One region of the Sutcliffiella cohnii genome, then DNA from elsewhere that is predicted to be linked to it. Evidence: riboswitches for the same ligand, from Rfam matches in the RefSeq annotation. Region 1 holds a riboswitch; each other region holds the start of a gene.
The links. Region 1 has a riboswitch for thiamine pyrophosphate ahead of tenA (thiaminase II). Riboswitches for the same ligand answer to the same signal wherever they lie in the genome.
Positions count from the first base shown of each region.

Region 2: it holds a riboswitch for thiamine pyrophosphate, as region 1 does, so the genes downstream of both, tenA (thiaminase II) here and tenA (thiaminase II) in region 1, are expected to answer to the same signal.
Region 3: it holds a riboswitch for thiamine pyrophosphate, as region 1 does, so the genes downstream of both, tenA (thiaminase II) here and tenA (thiaminase II) in region 1, are expected to answer to the same signal.
Region 4: it holds a riboswitch for thiamine pyrophosphate, as region 1 does, so the genes downstream of both, thiT (energy-coupled thiamine transporter ThiT) here and tenA (thiaminase II) in region 1, are expected to answer to the same signal.

Region 1 covers NZ_CP018866.1:761,311-764,527, forward strand. The annotation lists gene BC6307_RS03665 (efflux RND transporter permease subunit) at 1-666, shown strand, start outside; TPP riboswitch at 991-1,097, shown strand; gene tenA (thiaminase II) at 1,262-1,942, shown strand; gene BC6307_RS03675 (ECF transporter S component) at 1,955-2,536, shown strand; gene BC6307_RS03680 (ABC transporter ATP-binding protein) at 2,591-3,217, shown strand, end outside.
Region 2 covers NZ_CP018866.1:1,752,830-1,756,046, reverse strand. The annotation lists gene BC6307_RS08655 (hypothetical protein) at 80-1,015, opposite strand; gene tenA (thiaminase II) at 1,131-1,802, opposite strand; TPP riboswitch at 1,877-1,978, opposite strand; gene BC6307_RS08645 (DUF1284 domain-containing protein) at 2,181-2,597, shown strand; gene BC6307_RS08640 (DMP19 family protein) at 2,650-3,099, opposite strand.
Region 3 covers NZ_CP018866.1:1,144,391-1,147,607, reverse strand. The annotation lists gene BC6307_RS05585 (RNA polymerase sigma-70 factor) at 1-26, opposite strand, end outside; gene BC6307_RS05580 (phytoene desaturase family protein) at 32-1,282, opposite strand; TPP riboswitch at 1,486-1,589, shown strand; gene tenA (thiaminase II) at 1,734-2,426, shown strand; gene BC6307_RS05570 (FAD-dependent monooxygenase) at 2,631-3,217, opposite strand, start outside.
Region 4 covers NZ_CP018866.1:1,920,441-1,923,657, forward strand. The annotation lists gene hutG (formimidoylglutamase) at 1-959, shown strand, start outside; gene hutI (imidazolonepropionase) at 1-7, shown strand, start outside; TPP riboswitch at 1,025-1,126, shown strand; gene thiT (energy-coupled thiamine transporter ThiT) at 1,191-1,727, shown strand; gene BC6307_RS09490 (NAD(P)-dependent oxidoreductase) at 1,790-2,662, opposite strand; gene BC6307_RS09495 (ATP-binding protein) at 2,881-3,217, shown strand, end outside.

The DNA of each region.
Region 1 (3,217 bases):
TTAGGATCTATTAATAGAGAAGTTCAAAATGTCATTCAAAAATTTGAAACACCTGTTGGATATACGGTTGCGGCAGCTGGTGATTTAGAACAGCAGCAGGAATTAATGGTAGAAATGATGATGATCTTAGGGTTAGCAATTTTCTTAGTGTATTTAGTGATGGCTGTGCAGTTTAATCATTTAATCCAACCTATTATTGTCATGTCAATCATACCGATGACGATAGTTGGAGTAATTTTAGGCTTAGTTCTAACCCAAAGAGAGCTAAGTATCATGTCAGCGATGGGTATCATTATGTTAATTGGAATTGTATTGAATAATGCAATCTTATTAATCGACCGGACTAACCAACTTCGTAATCAAGGTGAGGAAATTGAAAATGCCTTAATAGAAGCCGGGAAAAACCGTATTCGACCAATCTTTATGACAACATTAACGACAGCTGGTGGAATGTTACCTTTAGCGTTAGCTTCAGGAACATCAGGTAACTACCAAGCACCAATGGCAACCGTTATCATATCAGGCCTACTATTTGCAACCTTTATCACACTCCTACTCATCCCAGCCGTTTGCAAACTATTCTCTACTGTCGGGAAAGTAGGAAAGAAAATGTTTAAGAAAAAAAACCGAAGTAATAAAGATGAAAGCAGCGAAATAAATATTTAATATTGCAAAAGTAAACCTATTGAAAAACTGCACCAAGGCCGATGGATCTTATAAGGTTCGCCTTTCACACAAGTTTAGAACCGTGAGTGTAACGGAGCGGAAGGTGCGAGACTCCAGCGGGATGTAGAGGGAAGGTCGAGACCCCACAGGCGAAGCCGAGGAGGCTCGACTCCCTCCCCGCGGAAAGCGAGTACCTGCAGCGAAGAGGAACGGTCTGACTTAAAACGCTAACCTATTTTCGATATAGATATAGAAAAAACCTTTTGACATTTTAAAATAAACTGATATGATAATTATCAGAAAACACCTTAAAAATTTAATAATTAAGACCACTAGGGGTGCCTTTACAAGGCTGAGATTAGAGTGTGACTCTAAGACTCTTAGAACCTGATCTGGTTAACACCAGCGTAGGGAAGTGGACGGTTGTATTTTCATGCATGAATTATTTCCACGCATGAACTACATATCATTATGTTTAATCAACCACCTTCTTTGCGCACATGCGAAGAAGGTGGTTTTTTATTTTTTCGGAAAAAATAGTAGGGCCCACTATTTAATTCCGAAGCAACAAAATGTATCTAGGAGGATGATTAGGATGAAATTTTCACAAATAATTAGAAAAGAAGCAGATCATATATGGGAGGCAAGCTTTCAACATCCATTTGTTACAGGAATTGCTGATGGAACACTTTCCTTGGAAAGCTTTAAATATTACGTAATGCAAGATGCATATTATTTAAGTCACTTTGCAAAAGTTCAAGCATACGGAGGGGGGAAAGCATTTGACCTTCAAACAACTGCTAGACTTGCTGCACACGCACAAGGAACGTATGAAGCTGAACTGTCACTACATGAAAATTTTTCAAAACGTCTAGGAATTTCGGAAGAAGAACATAAAAACTTCCAACCAGCACCAACTGCTTACGCATACACATCCCATATGTACCGTGCAGTTTTAACTGGTGGATTAGGAGAAGTAATCGCAGCGTTATTACCGTGTTACTGGTTATACTATGAAATTGGTGAAAGGTTACAAGGTTCAACTCCTGAAGAACCAATCTATCAAGAATGGATTGCCGCCTACGGAGGGGACTGGTTCCGTCAATTAGTAGAAGAGCAAATTGATAGATTAGATGAATTAGCGGAAAAGGCAACAGAGGGAGAAAAAGAAAGAATGAAAGAGTATTTCCTGTTGAGTAGCCAATATGAATATTCGTTTTGGCAAATGGCTTACACATTAGAACGTTGGCCAGTTCAAGCGAAAGTAAAGCAGTAGGAGATTACGAGAATGAAAAAAAATTTAAAGCTAACAGATATATTAGTAACGATATTAATTTCCATCGTTTTTGGGATTGTATATAAAATTTGGGGTCCAGTGAGTGGGGTTATGAGCTCATTTGGACTACATATTGATGAGTTAGTATACGGTATGTGGTTCATTGCTGCTGCTGTTGCGTATTTAATTATTCGAAAAGCCGGTGTTGCATTTTTAGCAGAAGTGGCAGCGGCATCTGGTGAACTATTAATGGGGTCAGAATACGGTGTAATCGTACTAGTATACGGAATCGTACAAGGATTATTTGCAGAAGCAGTGTTTGCCTCCTTTCGCTATAAACGATTTGATCTATTAGTCGTTTCTCTTGCTGGAGCTAGTTCAGCGGTAGGGTCACTTTTATTAGATTTGTTCCGAGGATATTTATTAGATTTAGTATGGTGGAGTGTGACATTAAAAGTATTTTTCCGCATTGTAGGCGGCATTTTCTTCACCGGCTTTGTTGCGTATGCATTAGTGAAAGCATTAGAAAAAACAGGGGTAACGAAACTATTAAGACCAGCTAGTAAAGAAGATTATGAGTCTTTGAGTAAATAGCAAAAAGAGGGATTTTGAAACGTTTAAATTAAAGCGCATTAAAAGGAGAGAGTCATGACACAAATTAAAGTGGAAAATTTACGTCTAAAATATGCAGGGGATGAAATGCTTTTCCACGATGTCTCTTTTTCTTGTAAACACGGCGAGAAAATTTTGTTCCTCGGTCCTTCAGGGTGTGGGAAATCAACCCTATTACAGGTTATTTCTGGGTTAATACCGACTGTAATGGAAGTACCGATGCGTGCGGATAACATAATAACACCGGAGTCTTGGGGCTATGTGTTCCAAGACCCGGATTCTCAGTTTTGCATGCCTTATGTAGACGAGGAACTTGCATTTGTACTTGAAAATTTAGCGGTACCGAGAGAAAAAATGGACTGTAAAATAAATTACTTACTTAACGAAGTAGGCTTAGAGCTTCCACACCCCCACACGAAAATAAATGAACTGTCTGGTGGAATGAAACAAAGGCTAGCGATTGCTTCTGTGTTAGCAATGGAACCAGATGTTTTATTTTTAGATGAACCAACGGCGCTATTAGACCCAGAAGGAACAAAGGAAGTGTGGGACACAATTAAACGGGTAGGAGAAGAAAAGACAGTCATTATTGTCGAGCATAAATTAAACTATCTGTTAGATTGGGTAGAGCGTGTAGTCGTTTTTGACGATAAAGGAACAATC
Region 2 (3,217 bases), 990 kb from region 1:
CTGTTAAGTATTTCTAAAAAGTTATGATGTTCATATTCATCCCGGCGTTTTTCTACTCCATTTCCTAACTTTTTTCCTACTAACTCTCCAACACTTCTATTCTTTCTGCTTGTACATTAATTAGTTCCTTCTCCAAGTCACTCTTTTGCTCTAAGAGGATTTTCAAAACTCTAGATACGTCTATTTTCGTTTTTTCTGTTTGGTCGTAACAGTCATTAATTTTTCCGTGTACAATCCAATCAACAATGATGCCGTCAAAGAAGTAGTCTGCAAATGTTAATAATCCACCTGTCTCGAAATTCGCATCAAAATGACTTTCAATATCTAACAACTCCTCTTGAAACTGGCGTAAACGGCTTTGAGCTTGATGTATGTAACGTTTTGCCTCATCAAACCGACTATGTTTCATTGCGGTAGAAATGATCCCTCCACCGAACATATCAAATGTGGACCAATTTTTTGCCGAATTTAATTCATTCAACGCTCTATTTAATGCCAAAACAGTGCTATTACCCGCATCTATTGCCTCTTCATATTCTTTTAAACTAGCAGTTATCGTTGCTTCTCGATCAGCAAGTGTATATAGTCTTTCGCTCCATATGGAATGTTTGTCATGAATTAAGCGCTCTTTTTCTTGAATAATTTTTTCATACTCTATATCGGCATACGCAACATCGAGGTGCTTATCCTTATATTCTTCTAACTCTCGCTCCATATCGGAAATTGTTTCTAACGCTTCAGTGTACTTTAACTTCGCAGCTAATACTTCTTGCTGCTCTTTATCTAACTTTTCAAGCTTTCTACCGATTATTGTGTAAAAAATATTTGATAAGGAGAAGCTTTCTAATCGAGTAACATCTTCCTTTTCTTTCAACAATTGCTTTTCTAATTTATTTTTCTTAGATTCTTCTGCCTGTAAGGATGCATGTAACCGTTCGATATGCTCCTCATATTTTACTTTTTTACGCATTTTTTCTTTTGATACTATTAACTTTTCATTTAAGTCTGTGAACAAATTGTTTCCCCCTTAATACTTCTATACTAATAGTACGAAATATTAAGTATAGAAGTTTCATTACGTTAAAACGAAAAAAAGAGTAACGAAGCATCGTTACTCTAGTATATCTTAGTTATTCTCCCGGCCACATTTGGTTGTTGTACGCCATGTCCCAGAACATATATTCAAATCGTGTTGTGTTTAAAAAGATTTTCTCTAATTCTAGTAGCTCAGTGTCCGATTTTCCTTCTGCTAATTCATCCATTAAATCAATACACCACGTTGCAAGCTGACCAAATTCCTCTGAGCTGTACATACGAACCCATTCACCATACAACTCATGATCCGTTGCACCAGGAATTTGACTTAACTCTTTCCCAATTTCCCAATAGCTCCACGCACAAGGCAAAAGGGCTGCTACGAGTTCCGCCAACGTCCCGTTTTGTCCTTTATGTAACATATAATGTGTATAAGCTAAAGTGATAGGAGACGGCTCCGCATTTTCTAACTCTTCAGGAGATATACCAAACTGAGCTGCATAACTACGGTGAAGATCCATTTCTTCATGTAGCGTTCCGTGCAATAGCGCTGCAAATTTCTCCATCGTTTTCACATCTGTTGCTTTTAATGCCCCAATACTGAACAATTTAGCATAGTCAATTAAATACACATAATCTTGGACCATATAAAATCTGAATTTCTCTTTATCTAGTGTCCCGTTCCCCATTTCCACCACAAATGGATGGGAATGATTTTGTCTCCAAATTGGCTCTAACTTCTCTTTTAATCTCTCAGTAAATTTCATTTGTATCCTCTCCTTTTTAAAAATAAAAAACCACTCTCTAAAAGAAAGTGGTTATAGTTGAAAGAGACATACCTGTCCTATATACTCCACTTCCCTTCGCTAGCATTACCTAGAGCAGGTTAAAGGGTTAAGACAGATTGTCTCTCTCAGCTAAAAAAGCACCCCTAGTGTTTTTACACTATTTAACTACATCTTGATGTTAACAAACATTCTGAACATTTACAAGCCGTACCACTTTCATAAACTAGTTTCTATGTGTGGCCTTTAAGAAAGTTAACAACATTAGTGAATTTTAAATACTCATAAATTATGATACTATAAAAATATGTTAACTTTGATTAAATTTCAGTTTACTTATAGAAGTGATCGGAGGTAATTATGTACAGATTGCGCGGACATCATTTATTTTGCCTACTTGGCTATCGAGGGATGGGGTATTCAAAAGAGTATGTGGAGAATATGACGAAATTGCATCAAACGCTTCGAAACGATCCTGAAACATGGATTCAAATCGTAAAAGGACCAGATCAATTGTGTGAAAAATATCCTAACACCGGTGAATATCATTGTAAAGACAAAACCATATATGAGCGGGATGCCGCTATTTTAGAAAAGATGGATTTAAAAATTGGGCAAATGCTAAAATGGAAAGACATTGAATTTCGAATTCGTCAGCATGTAGTGCCAACTGATATACAAACCGTTTGTGAGTCTTGTTCATGGAGAACATATGGTGTGTGTGAGGAAGGTGTACAGGAAATGTTGGATGGGAAAGGATTGAGAAAAGTAGAGTAATTGGAAAACAGTTCTTACTCTCTTAGCAAGAACTGTTCCCCCCCTTCCTATACTACTCATTGATTAATTGTGGATATACTTTTACAAAATACTCTTCTAATAGCTGTTCTAGTTTACCATCTTGAGAGTAATATTCTCGATCAGCTATTTCAATGACCTGATAAAAACTGTCCTCGACCATTTCCCCTGCTTCTAGAGCTTTAAAAAACTGCCACATCTCGTAGCCATACTTTTTCATAATAACTGCACATTCATTGGCACCTATTTTTACTAAAACGTAAATTAAATCGTTTAAATAATCGGATACACCTACTTCTTCAATATCCCCCTGCATCCAATTGAAGAAACTTTCATGCCCTCCGCTTTCTAGCTCTGAATAGTACTGAAAGACGATAAATAATTCGTTGAGCATTTTACTTTCTGTTGGATAATCATTACTACTTATTATTTGTATTACTGCATTCCATATGTCGTCTTTACTCATCTTTTCTAGTTTTGTCATTGTCCTATCTTCTTTCTTTAGTTAGTTTACTTTTTTATTTTTCGACAAAATGTTTGAAAAACCTCTATATCACTTGTGATTTTTTGATAAATATTTAAAGCTTGTTTGCAATTAAAAT
Region 3 (3,217 bases), 380 kb from region 1:
TGCGTATATGCTTCCTCCATTTCCATCCTCGCTACACTCCCATTTTTTCATTTAATTCAATAATGCTCATGGCCGCTTGCTTTGCACTAAAAAAAGAACTGTCAACTAACATTCCCTCTGCGCCAACCCAATCTCCGGCAATAAATAACCCTGGAATCTGCTCCATTTCATTTTTTTGTTTTTTCATCATGCTATTAGTTACTGTTATGTTCGGTAGGTAACGTTTTGATATAACATGTTTTTCCCAGCCTGGTTGAACTCGACTAAGAAACTGTTCGAGCTCCTGTTTTAAATCCGTTCTAGGTTCATTAATGCTCAAATATTTCATTACGTGTATGACGGAGTGGCTTTGATTGTCACTTAATGTTGCGACGTTGGAATGATTAGAAAAATAGAGTGGTTGGTCCATGCTCAAGGCGAATGATACTGTAGGATTCGGTGTTTTGTTTAGCACTATATCCAGACATGCTGCCCGGACTGGTATAAGTTCATTGATTGCATCTATTTCATAGCCCTGAAGGAATTTCCTCAACTCATTTGGGCTTGCTGTTGATAAAATATATGGTGTGAAGATTGATTTATTGTTACTTAATTTCACTTCAAACTGTGGAAATTTCCCTTTTATTTGTTGAACGGAGGCTCCCGCTTGAATAATGACACCTAATTTTTCCGCTTTCTCTTTTAACTCCTCTATAATTGACTGCCAACCGTTATGAACATAAATGGCTTTTCCTAATTGCAGCTGCTTAAATGCAACTTCGGCACGAAGCCTATCAGGGTCGTTACAGTAAGAAGATAAACGTATAAGCATGAGAATAAATTTCTGAACACGTTCATCCTTTATATTTTCATGAAGCCATTGGTCAACGGAGATCTCTCGGTTGCTCTTTAATTTTTTTGTTTGTAAAAGTATAAAAAAGCGGAGTAATTCCATTTTCCCTCTCCAACTAAATAAATCACTAGTTAATACAGAGAAAGGGTTGGCGGGAAGGTTATACGGTGAATCATTGTAAAACACCTTTCCCCCGATGGCAGGGCTATTTCCTTTTGGAGAGATGCCTAATTCCGCTAATATTTCTAAACTTTTTCCTTTTGAATATAAGGCATGTGGTCCGAGATTGACATAACTACCATCCATCACTTCTGTTTTTGCCCGACCACCTATTGTTTTAGTTTTTTCGATTAATGTAACGGATAATCCTGCACGTGCTAAATAAATAGAAGCAGTAAGTCCAGCAATCCCTCCACCAATTACAACACAATTTCTTTCTGTATTCTTCATTGTTATCATCCTCCTATTTTACAAACAAGACGATTAACTGATTTATTTTGTGACAGATTTGAGATTAATTTTCTTTTTTTGTTTACTACTTATTTCTATAGTAACAATTAAAAACATAGCATCACGATACATTTTAGTAAAAATTAACTATTTTTCCAATTGTATATTGAATAATGTCTAAATTCATGTAGTATATGGAATAGGATATCCACTAGGGGAGCCAATAGGCTGAGACGTCGCTTTACGCGTCGGACCCTTTGAACCTGATCTGGTTTATACCAGCGGAGGAAAGTGGTGCATCGAGTACGTTTCGTATGCTCATGCTTCTCTTTTCCATGGAAGAGGAGCTTTTTTATGTTGTAAAAAGAGCTCATGCGTACCCCCTTTCGCATTGTCTTCCATGGGTGAATGTGGGTGTTCTTCTTATATTAATTTGGAGGAGGAATACTACATGACATTTTCAAAACAGTTAAGACAGGAAGCAGACCCAATCTTTGAAGCAATTTTTGAACATCCTTTTGTAAAAGGAATTGGAGAAGGAAATGTACCGAAAGAAGCACTCATTCATTACGTACAACAAGATTATGAATACTTAACGACATTTTGCCGTATTTATGGTCTTGCGGTTTCTAAATGTACAGACAGAGAAGATATGACGTTTTTCCAGGAGCAAATAGGGTTTGTCTTAAATGCAGAAATACATCCGCACAATAACTTTTGTAAGGTTGCAGGTGTTCGGTACGAGGATTTACAAAAAGCTCCACTTGCTCCAACCGCCCATCATTACACACGCCATATGATGGAGGCTGCTACAAACGGTACACTTGGCGAAACACTTGCTGCACTAGCACCTTGTCCCTGGACGTATTGGGAAATTGGTAGAAAGCTGATAAAGGAAGTAAAACCGACACCAACTCACCCTTTCTACGAATGGATTACATTTTATGGTGACAAGGAAGTTAGCACCATCACACAAACATTTATGGATAAAATAGATGCTTGTGCGGCCAAAGCTAGTGAATACGAAAAAAAACGCATGCGTGACCACTTTATTACGAGCACACAGTTAGAGCATCAATTTTGGACAATGGCATATACACAAGAAACATGGCCTGTGCCAATTAAATCTATTCAAGTTATATAGATCATCTTTGTAGATATTAAAAAAGCGTTTTGGATTAATATCCACAACGCTTTTTTAAAATTGATTTAAGAAGCTTATGTAACTATATACCTAACCCATATCTTTATATCTCATTAACTCAGCTTCTTCTTTATATGAAGATGATGCTCTGACGGTTTCATATTATGGGCATACTTTATTACTTCTATCACAAATTACTAGCTCCTATACTTCGTGTCCTAGAAGCCATTCTAACCGTTTCATTTTAAGAGAGTCTGGACTGTTCCGTAACAGTTGATTTCTAATAAAAATTGCAATTGGATTTTCGAGTTGCATCATTCTTCCCATTGCTCTAGAACCTTTTACGACTTTAGCAGTTCGGCCGTATCTTATTTCTTCATACTGTTTTAATGCTTTCTCAACTTCATTCGGGTAATCGTCAAGACAGCGAGAGAGCACTAATGCATCTTCCATCGCTTGCGCCCCACCTTGTCCTAAATTTGGTAGCATCGGATGGGCAGCATCACCGAGCAGTGTAATCTTTCCGTTACTCCACGTGTTCATCGGTTTTCTATCAAAAATTTCATGAACAATTATATTCGATTCTTCTGTTGCTTCGATCATGTTAGTAACTGGCTCCCACCAGCCGCTAAAATGATCTAAAGCGATTTTCTTTGGATGAGGGGAATTAATAATAGTGCCACTTTCACTATTTATAGCTGCAAACCAAAAGATTCTTCCTTTTCCTAAATGGGAGAACCCGAACCTTTTTCCATGGCCCCATGCTTCGAAACCTCCACCTAGTTCCATAG
Region 4 (3,217 bases), 1.2 Mb from region 1:
TGGATAAGGAAACGTTTATTCAAAAAGCTGGCAGTCCACTGTTTACAGATCGCTACTACAAAAAAGCAGCTTCTCTGTTACAGGAGTGGAATGGCATAGAGGAGATAAAAGGAACAGCCGTTATTGGTGTTCCTTTATCCAAGCCATCTATTAGTCATTCTGGGGCATGCTTCACTCCTGCTACTGTAAGAAAACTTTTTCACAACTATTCAACATATGCAGTAGAGACTAGAGAAGACCTGCAATCTAGTAAACTTACCGATTGTGGAGATGTGCTCATGCATGCAACAGATATAAAAGAAAGCTATCGCCGCATTGAACAAAGTATAGAGAAGCTAATTAGGGAAAATCCGTCCCTACACCCTATTTTTATAGGTGGGGATCATTCTATTACTTATTCGCTAGTAAAAGGAATGAGTAACGCAAAGGCCGGTACAATTGGTGTTATTCAATTTGATGCACATCATGACTTAAGAAATACGGAAGATGGTGGGCCAACTAATGGTACACCATTCAATAGGTTACTTTCGGATGAAGTCCTTCAAGGTGCCCACCTAGTACAAGTGGGGATTCGAAACTACTCTAATAGCGAATATTATCATCAATTTGCTCTTGAGAAAGGTATTCGTATTTCTACGATGAAAGATGTTCAAGAAAAAGGGATATTGTGTGTTATAGAAGAATCGCTGGAATATTTACAAGGCAAAGTGGATCATATTTACATCTCAGTTGACATGGATGTACTCGACCAAGCATACGCTCCAGGTTGTCCAGCATTAGGTCCCGGAGGCATGACTTCTCGTGAATTGTTAGAAGCTGTATATAAGGTAGCTCAACACGATAAAGTGTGTGGAATAGATATTGTAGAAATAGATCCAACAATCGATTTTCGGGATATGACGAGTCGTGTAGCGGTTCACGTTATGCTAGAGTATTTACGAGGAATCGATATTTCATAGTGTTCCAATTAAAATTTTCCCCTTTTGTTAAAATTATGTTACAATATTGATTGGAAAAGTAAATGAAAGTCCACTAGAGGTGCCGATAAGGCTGAGAGAGGTGAACACCTTAACTCTTGGAACCTGATCTAGTTTATACTAGCGTAGGGAAGTGGTTGTTATTTTATTCTAACCGTTTCTAAATGTTCCTTTAATCTAGCCTTCTAGTGGATACATGAAAGGGAGAGACAGATGGAAAGAGAACGTTTAGTCACAATGGTAGAAATATCTATGATGGCAGCACTTGCAGTTATTTTAAGCTATGTGAAATTTGGTGCGCTTTGGGCGTACGGTGGATCTATATCTTTAATTATGGTTCCAATCTTTGTTATTGCTTTTAGACGAGGTTGGAAAGCGGGGGTTGTAACCGGACTATTAGTAGGGGTTATTAATTGGTTAACAGGAGGTTATGTTGTTCATCCTGCGCAACTTATTCTAGATTACCCATTACCATTTGCACTGTTAGGATTCGCCGCTATTTTTGCCGTAAAAGGAGTAACTATTCGTACAATTGTAGTTGGTATGATATTTGGAACCGCATTACGTTTAATAAGTCATTTCCTTTCAGGAGTAATTTGGTTCGGTGAATATGCTCCAGATGGAATACCGGTTGTATTATATTCTATTATTTATAACTTGTCTTATTTAGTTCCAGAAATGCTTATTACAATAGCGATACTAGTAATTATATATAAATTTTATCCGAAGTTTTTTAAAGCAAACGCTTAAAACTTATAAAGCTGCTTCTATGCGAGGAAGCAGCTTTTTATTTTACTATTAATACATTAATATTACATTTCCCATAATTTATACAACGCTTGTGTACCGCTATTTTCTTCTCCTTTATTGGCAAGCTCTTCATACATATCGATAGCTAAAGAAAGCCCAGGCAGTTTTAACCCCATTGCTTCAGCCTCAGCTAAGGCAATCCCCATATCTTTAATAAAATGCTTCACATAAAAACCGGGTTCAAAATCACCTGCAAGTATTCTAGGTGCTAACTTACTAAGGGAAAAACTATTTGCAGCACCAGTCGTTATCGTTTCTAACACTTTCACAGGATCTAGCCCAGAGCTCTTTGCATATGCAAGTGATTCACATACTCCGATCATATTTGTGGCAATCGCAATTTGATTGCACATTTTCGTATGTTGTCCTGAGCCAGCCTCACCTTGTAATACGATATTTTTACCCATTCTTTCGAACAGAGGTAGGCATGTTTTATATGCATCTTTATCACCACCTACCATAATGGTAAGGCGAGCTTCTTTAGCACCAACGTCTCCACCTGATACAGGTGCATCTAAACTATAAATCCCTTTTTCTTTTGCTGCTGCATAAATCTTTTTTGCTAATGAAGGCGTTGATGTTGTCATATCAATGACGAAAGAACCTTGCTTTGCATTTTCTAATATTCCATCTTTTCCGAAATAAACTTCTTCAACATCTTTTGGGTAACCAACGATTGTAATCGTATATTTCGCATCAGCTACAGCTTCAGCTGGGGTAGAACACCATTTTGCTCCAGAGCTTATTAAATTTTCTGCTTTTTCTTTTGTTCTTGTGTACACGTTAACATGATAGCCAGCTCTTAATAAATGGCCAGCCATACTATTCCCCATTACCCCAGTACCTACGAAAGCAACAGTTTCTCTATTGTTCATGAACATTTCCCCCTTGTTATGTATACGTCATTACCATATATTTTATAGTAAAATATAAAAAATCCAAAGTATTTATTTCTGTAAATGAACAGGTGATATGCAAAAAAAAGACATGAATCTACATATTGATGAAAAAGTTTAGAAAAAATTCGGAATATATTGTATAATTAAAACCAAATTAAATATATTAATATATAAAATGATTAGGGGGGGAAGTTATGGGATATTACCATTCTCCTGTTCAATCTGAAATAGACCAATCTGATCCAGATAGTAATAACATAAGCTTATTTTTAGTAATTGACCAATTGGGAAAGATAAAATATTGCTCAACTTCTAGTGAGACATTATTAAACATGGACAATTCTAAATTAATTGGAAAACCTATTAGAGAACACATTCATCAAGAAGATCTATATTTAGTTGAAAATTTAGTTGAACAACCTACCAATTCTGCTTCTTTTTTAGTAAGGTTAAAAACTGCAGATGGATTTTTGTGTGGAAAAGCAAATATAGTTTCTGTTGGTTCCTCAGCTAACATAAATGAAAGAGAGT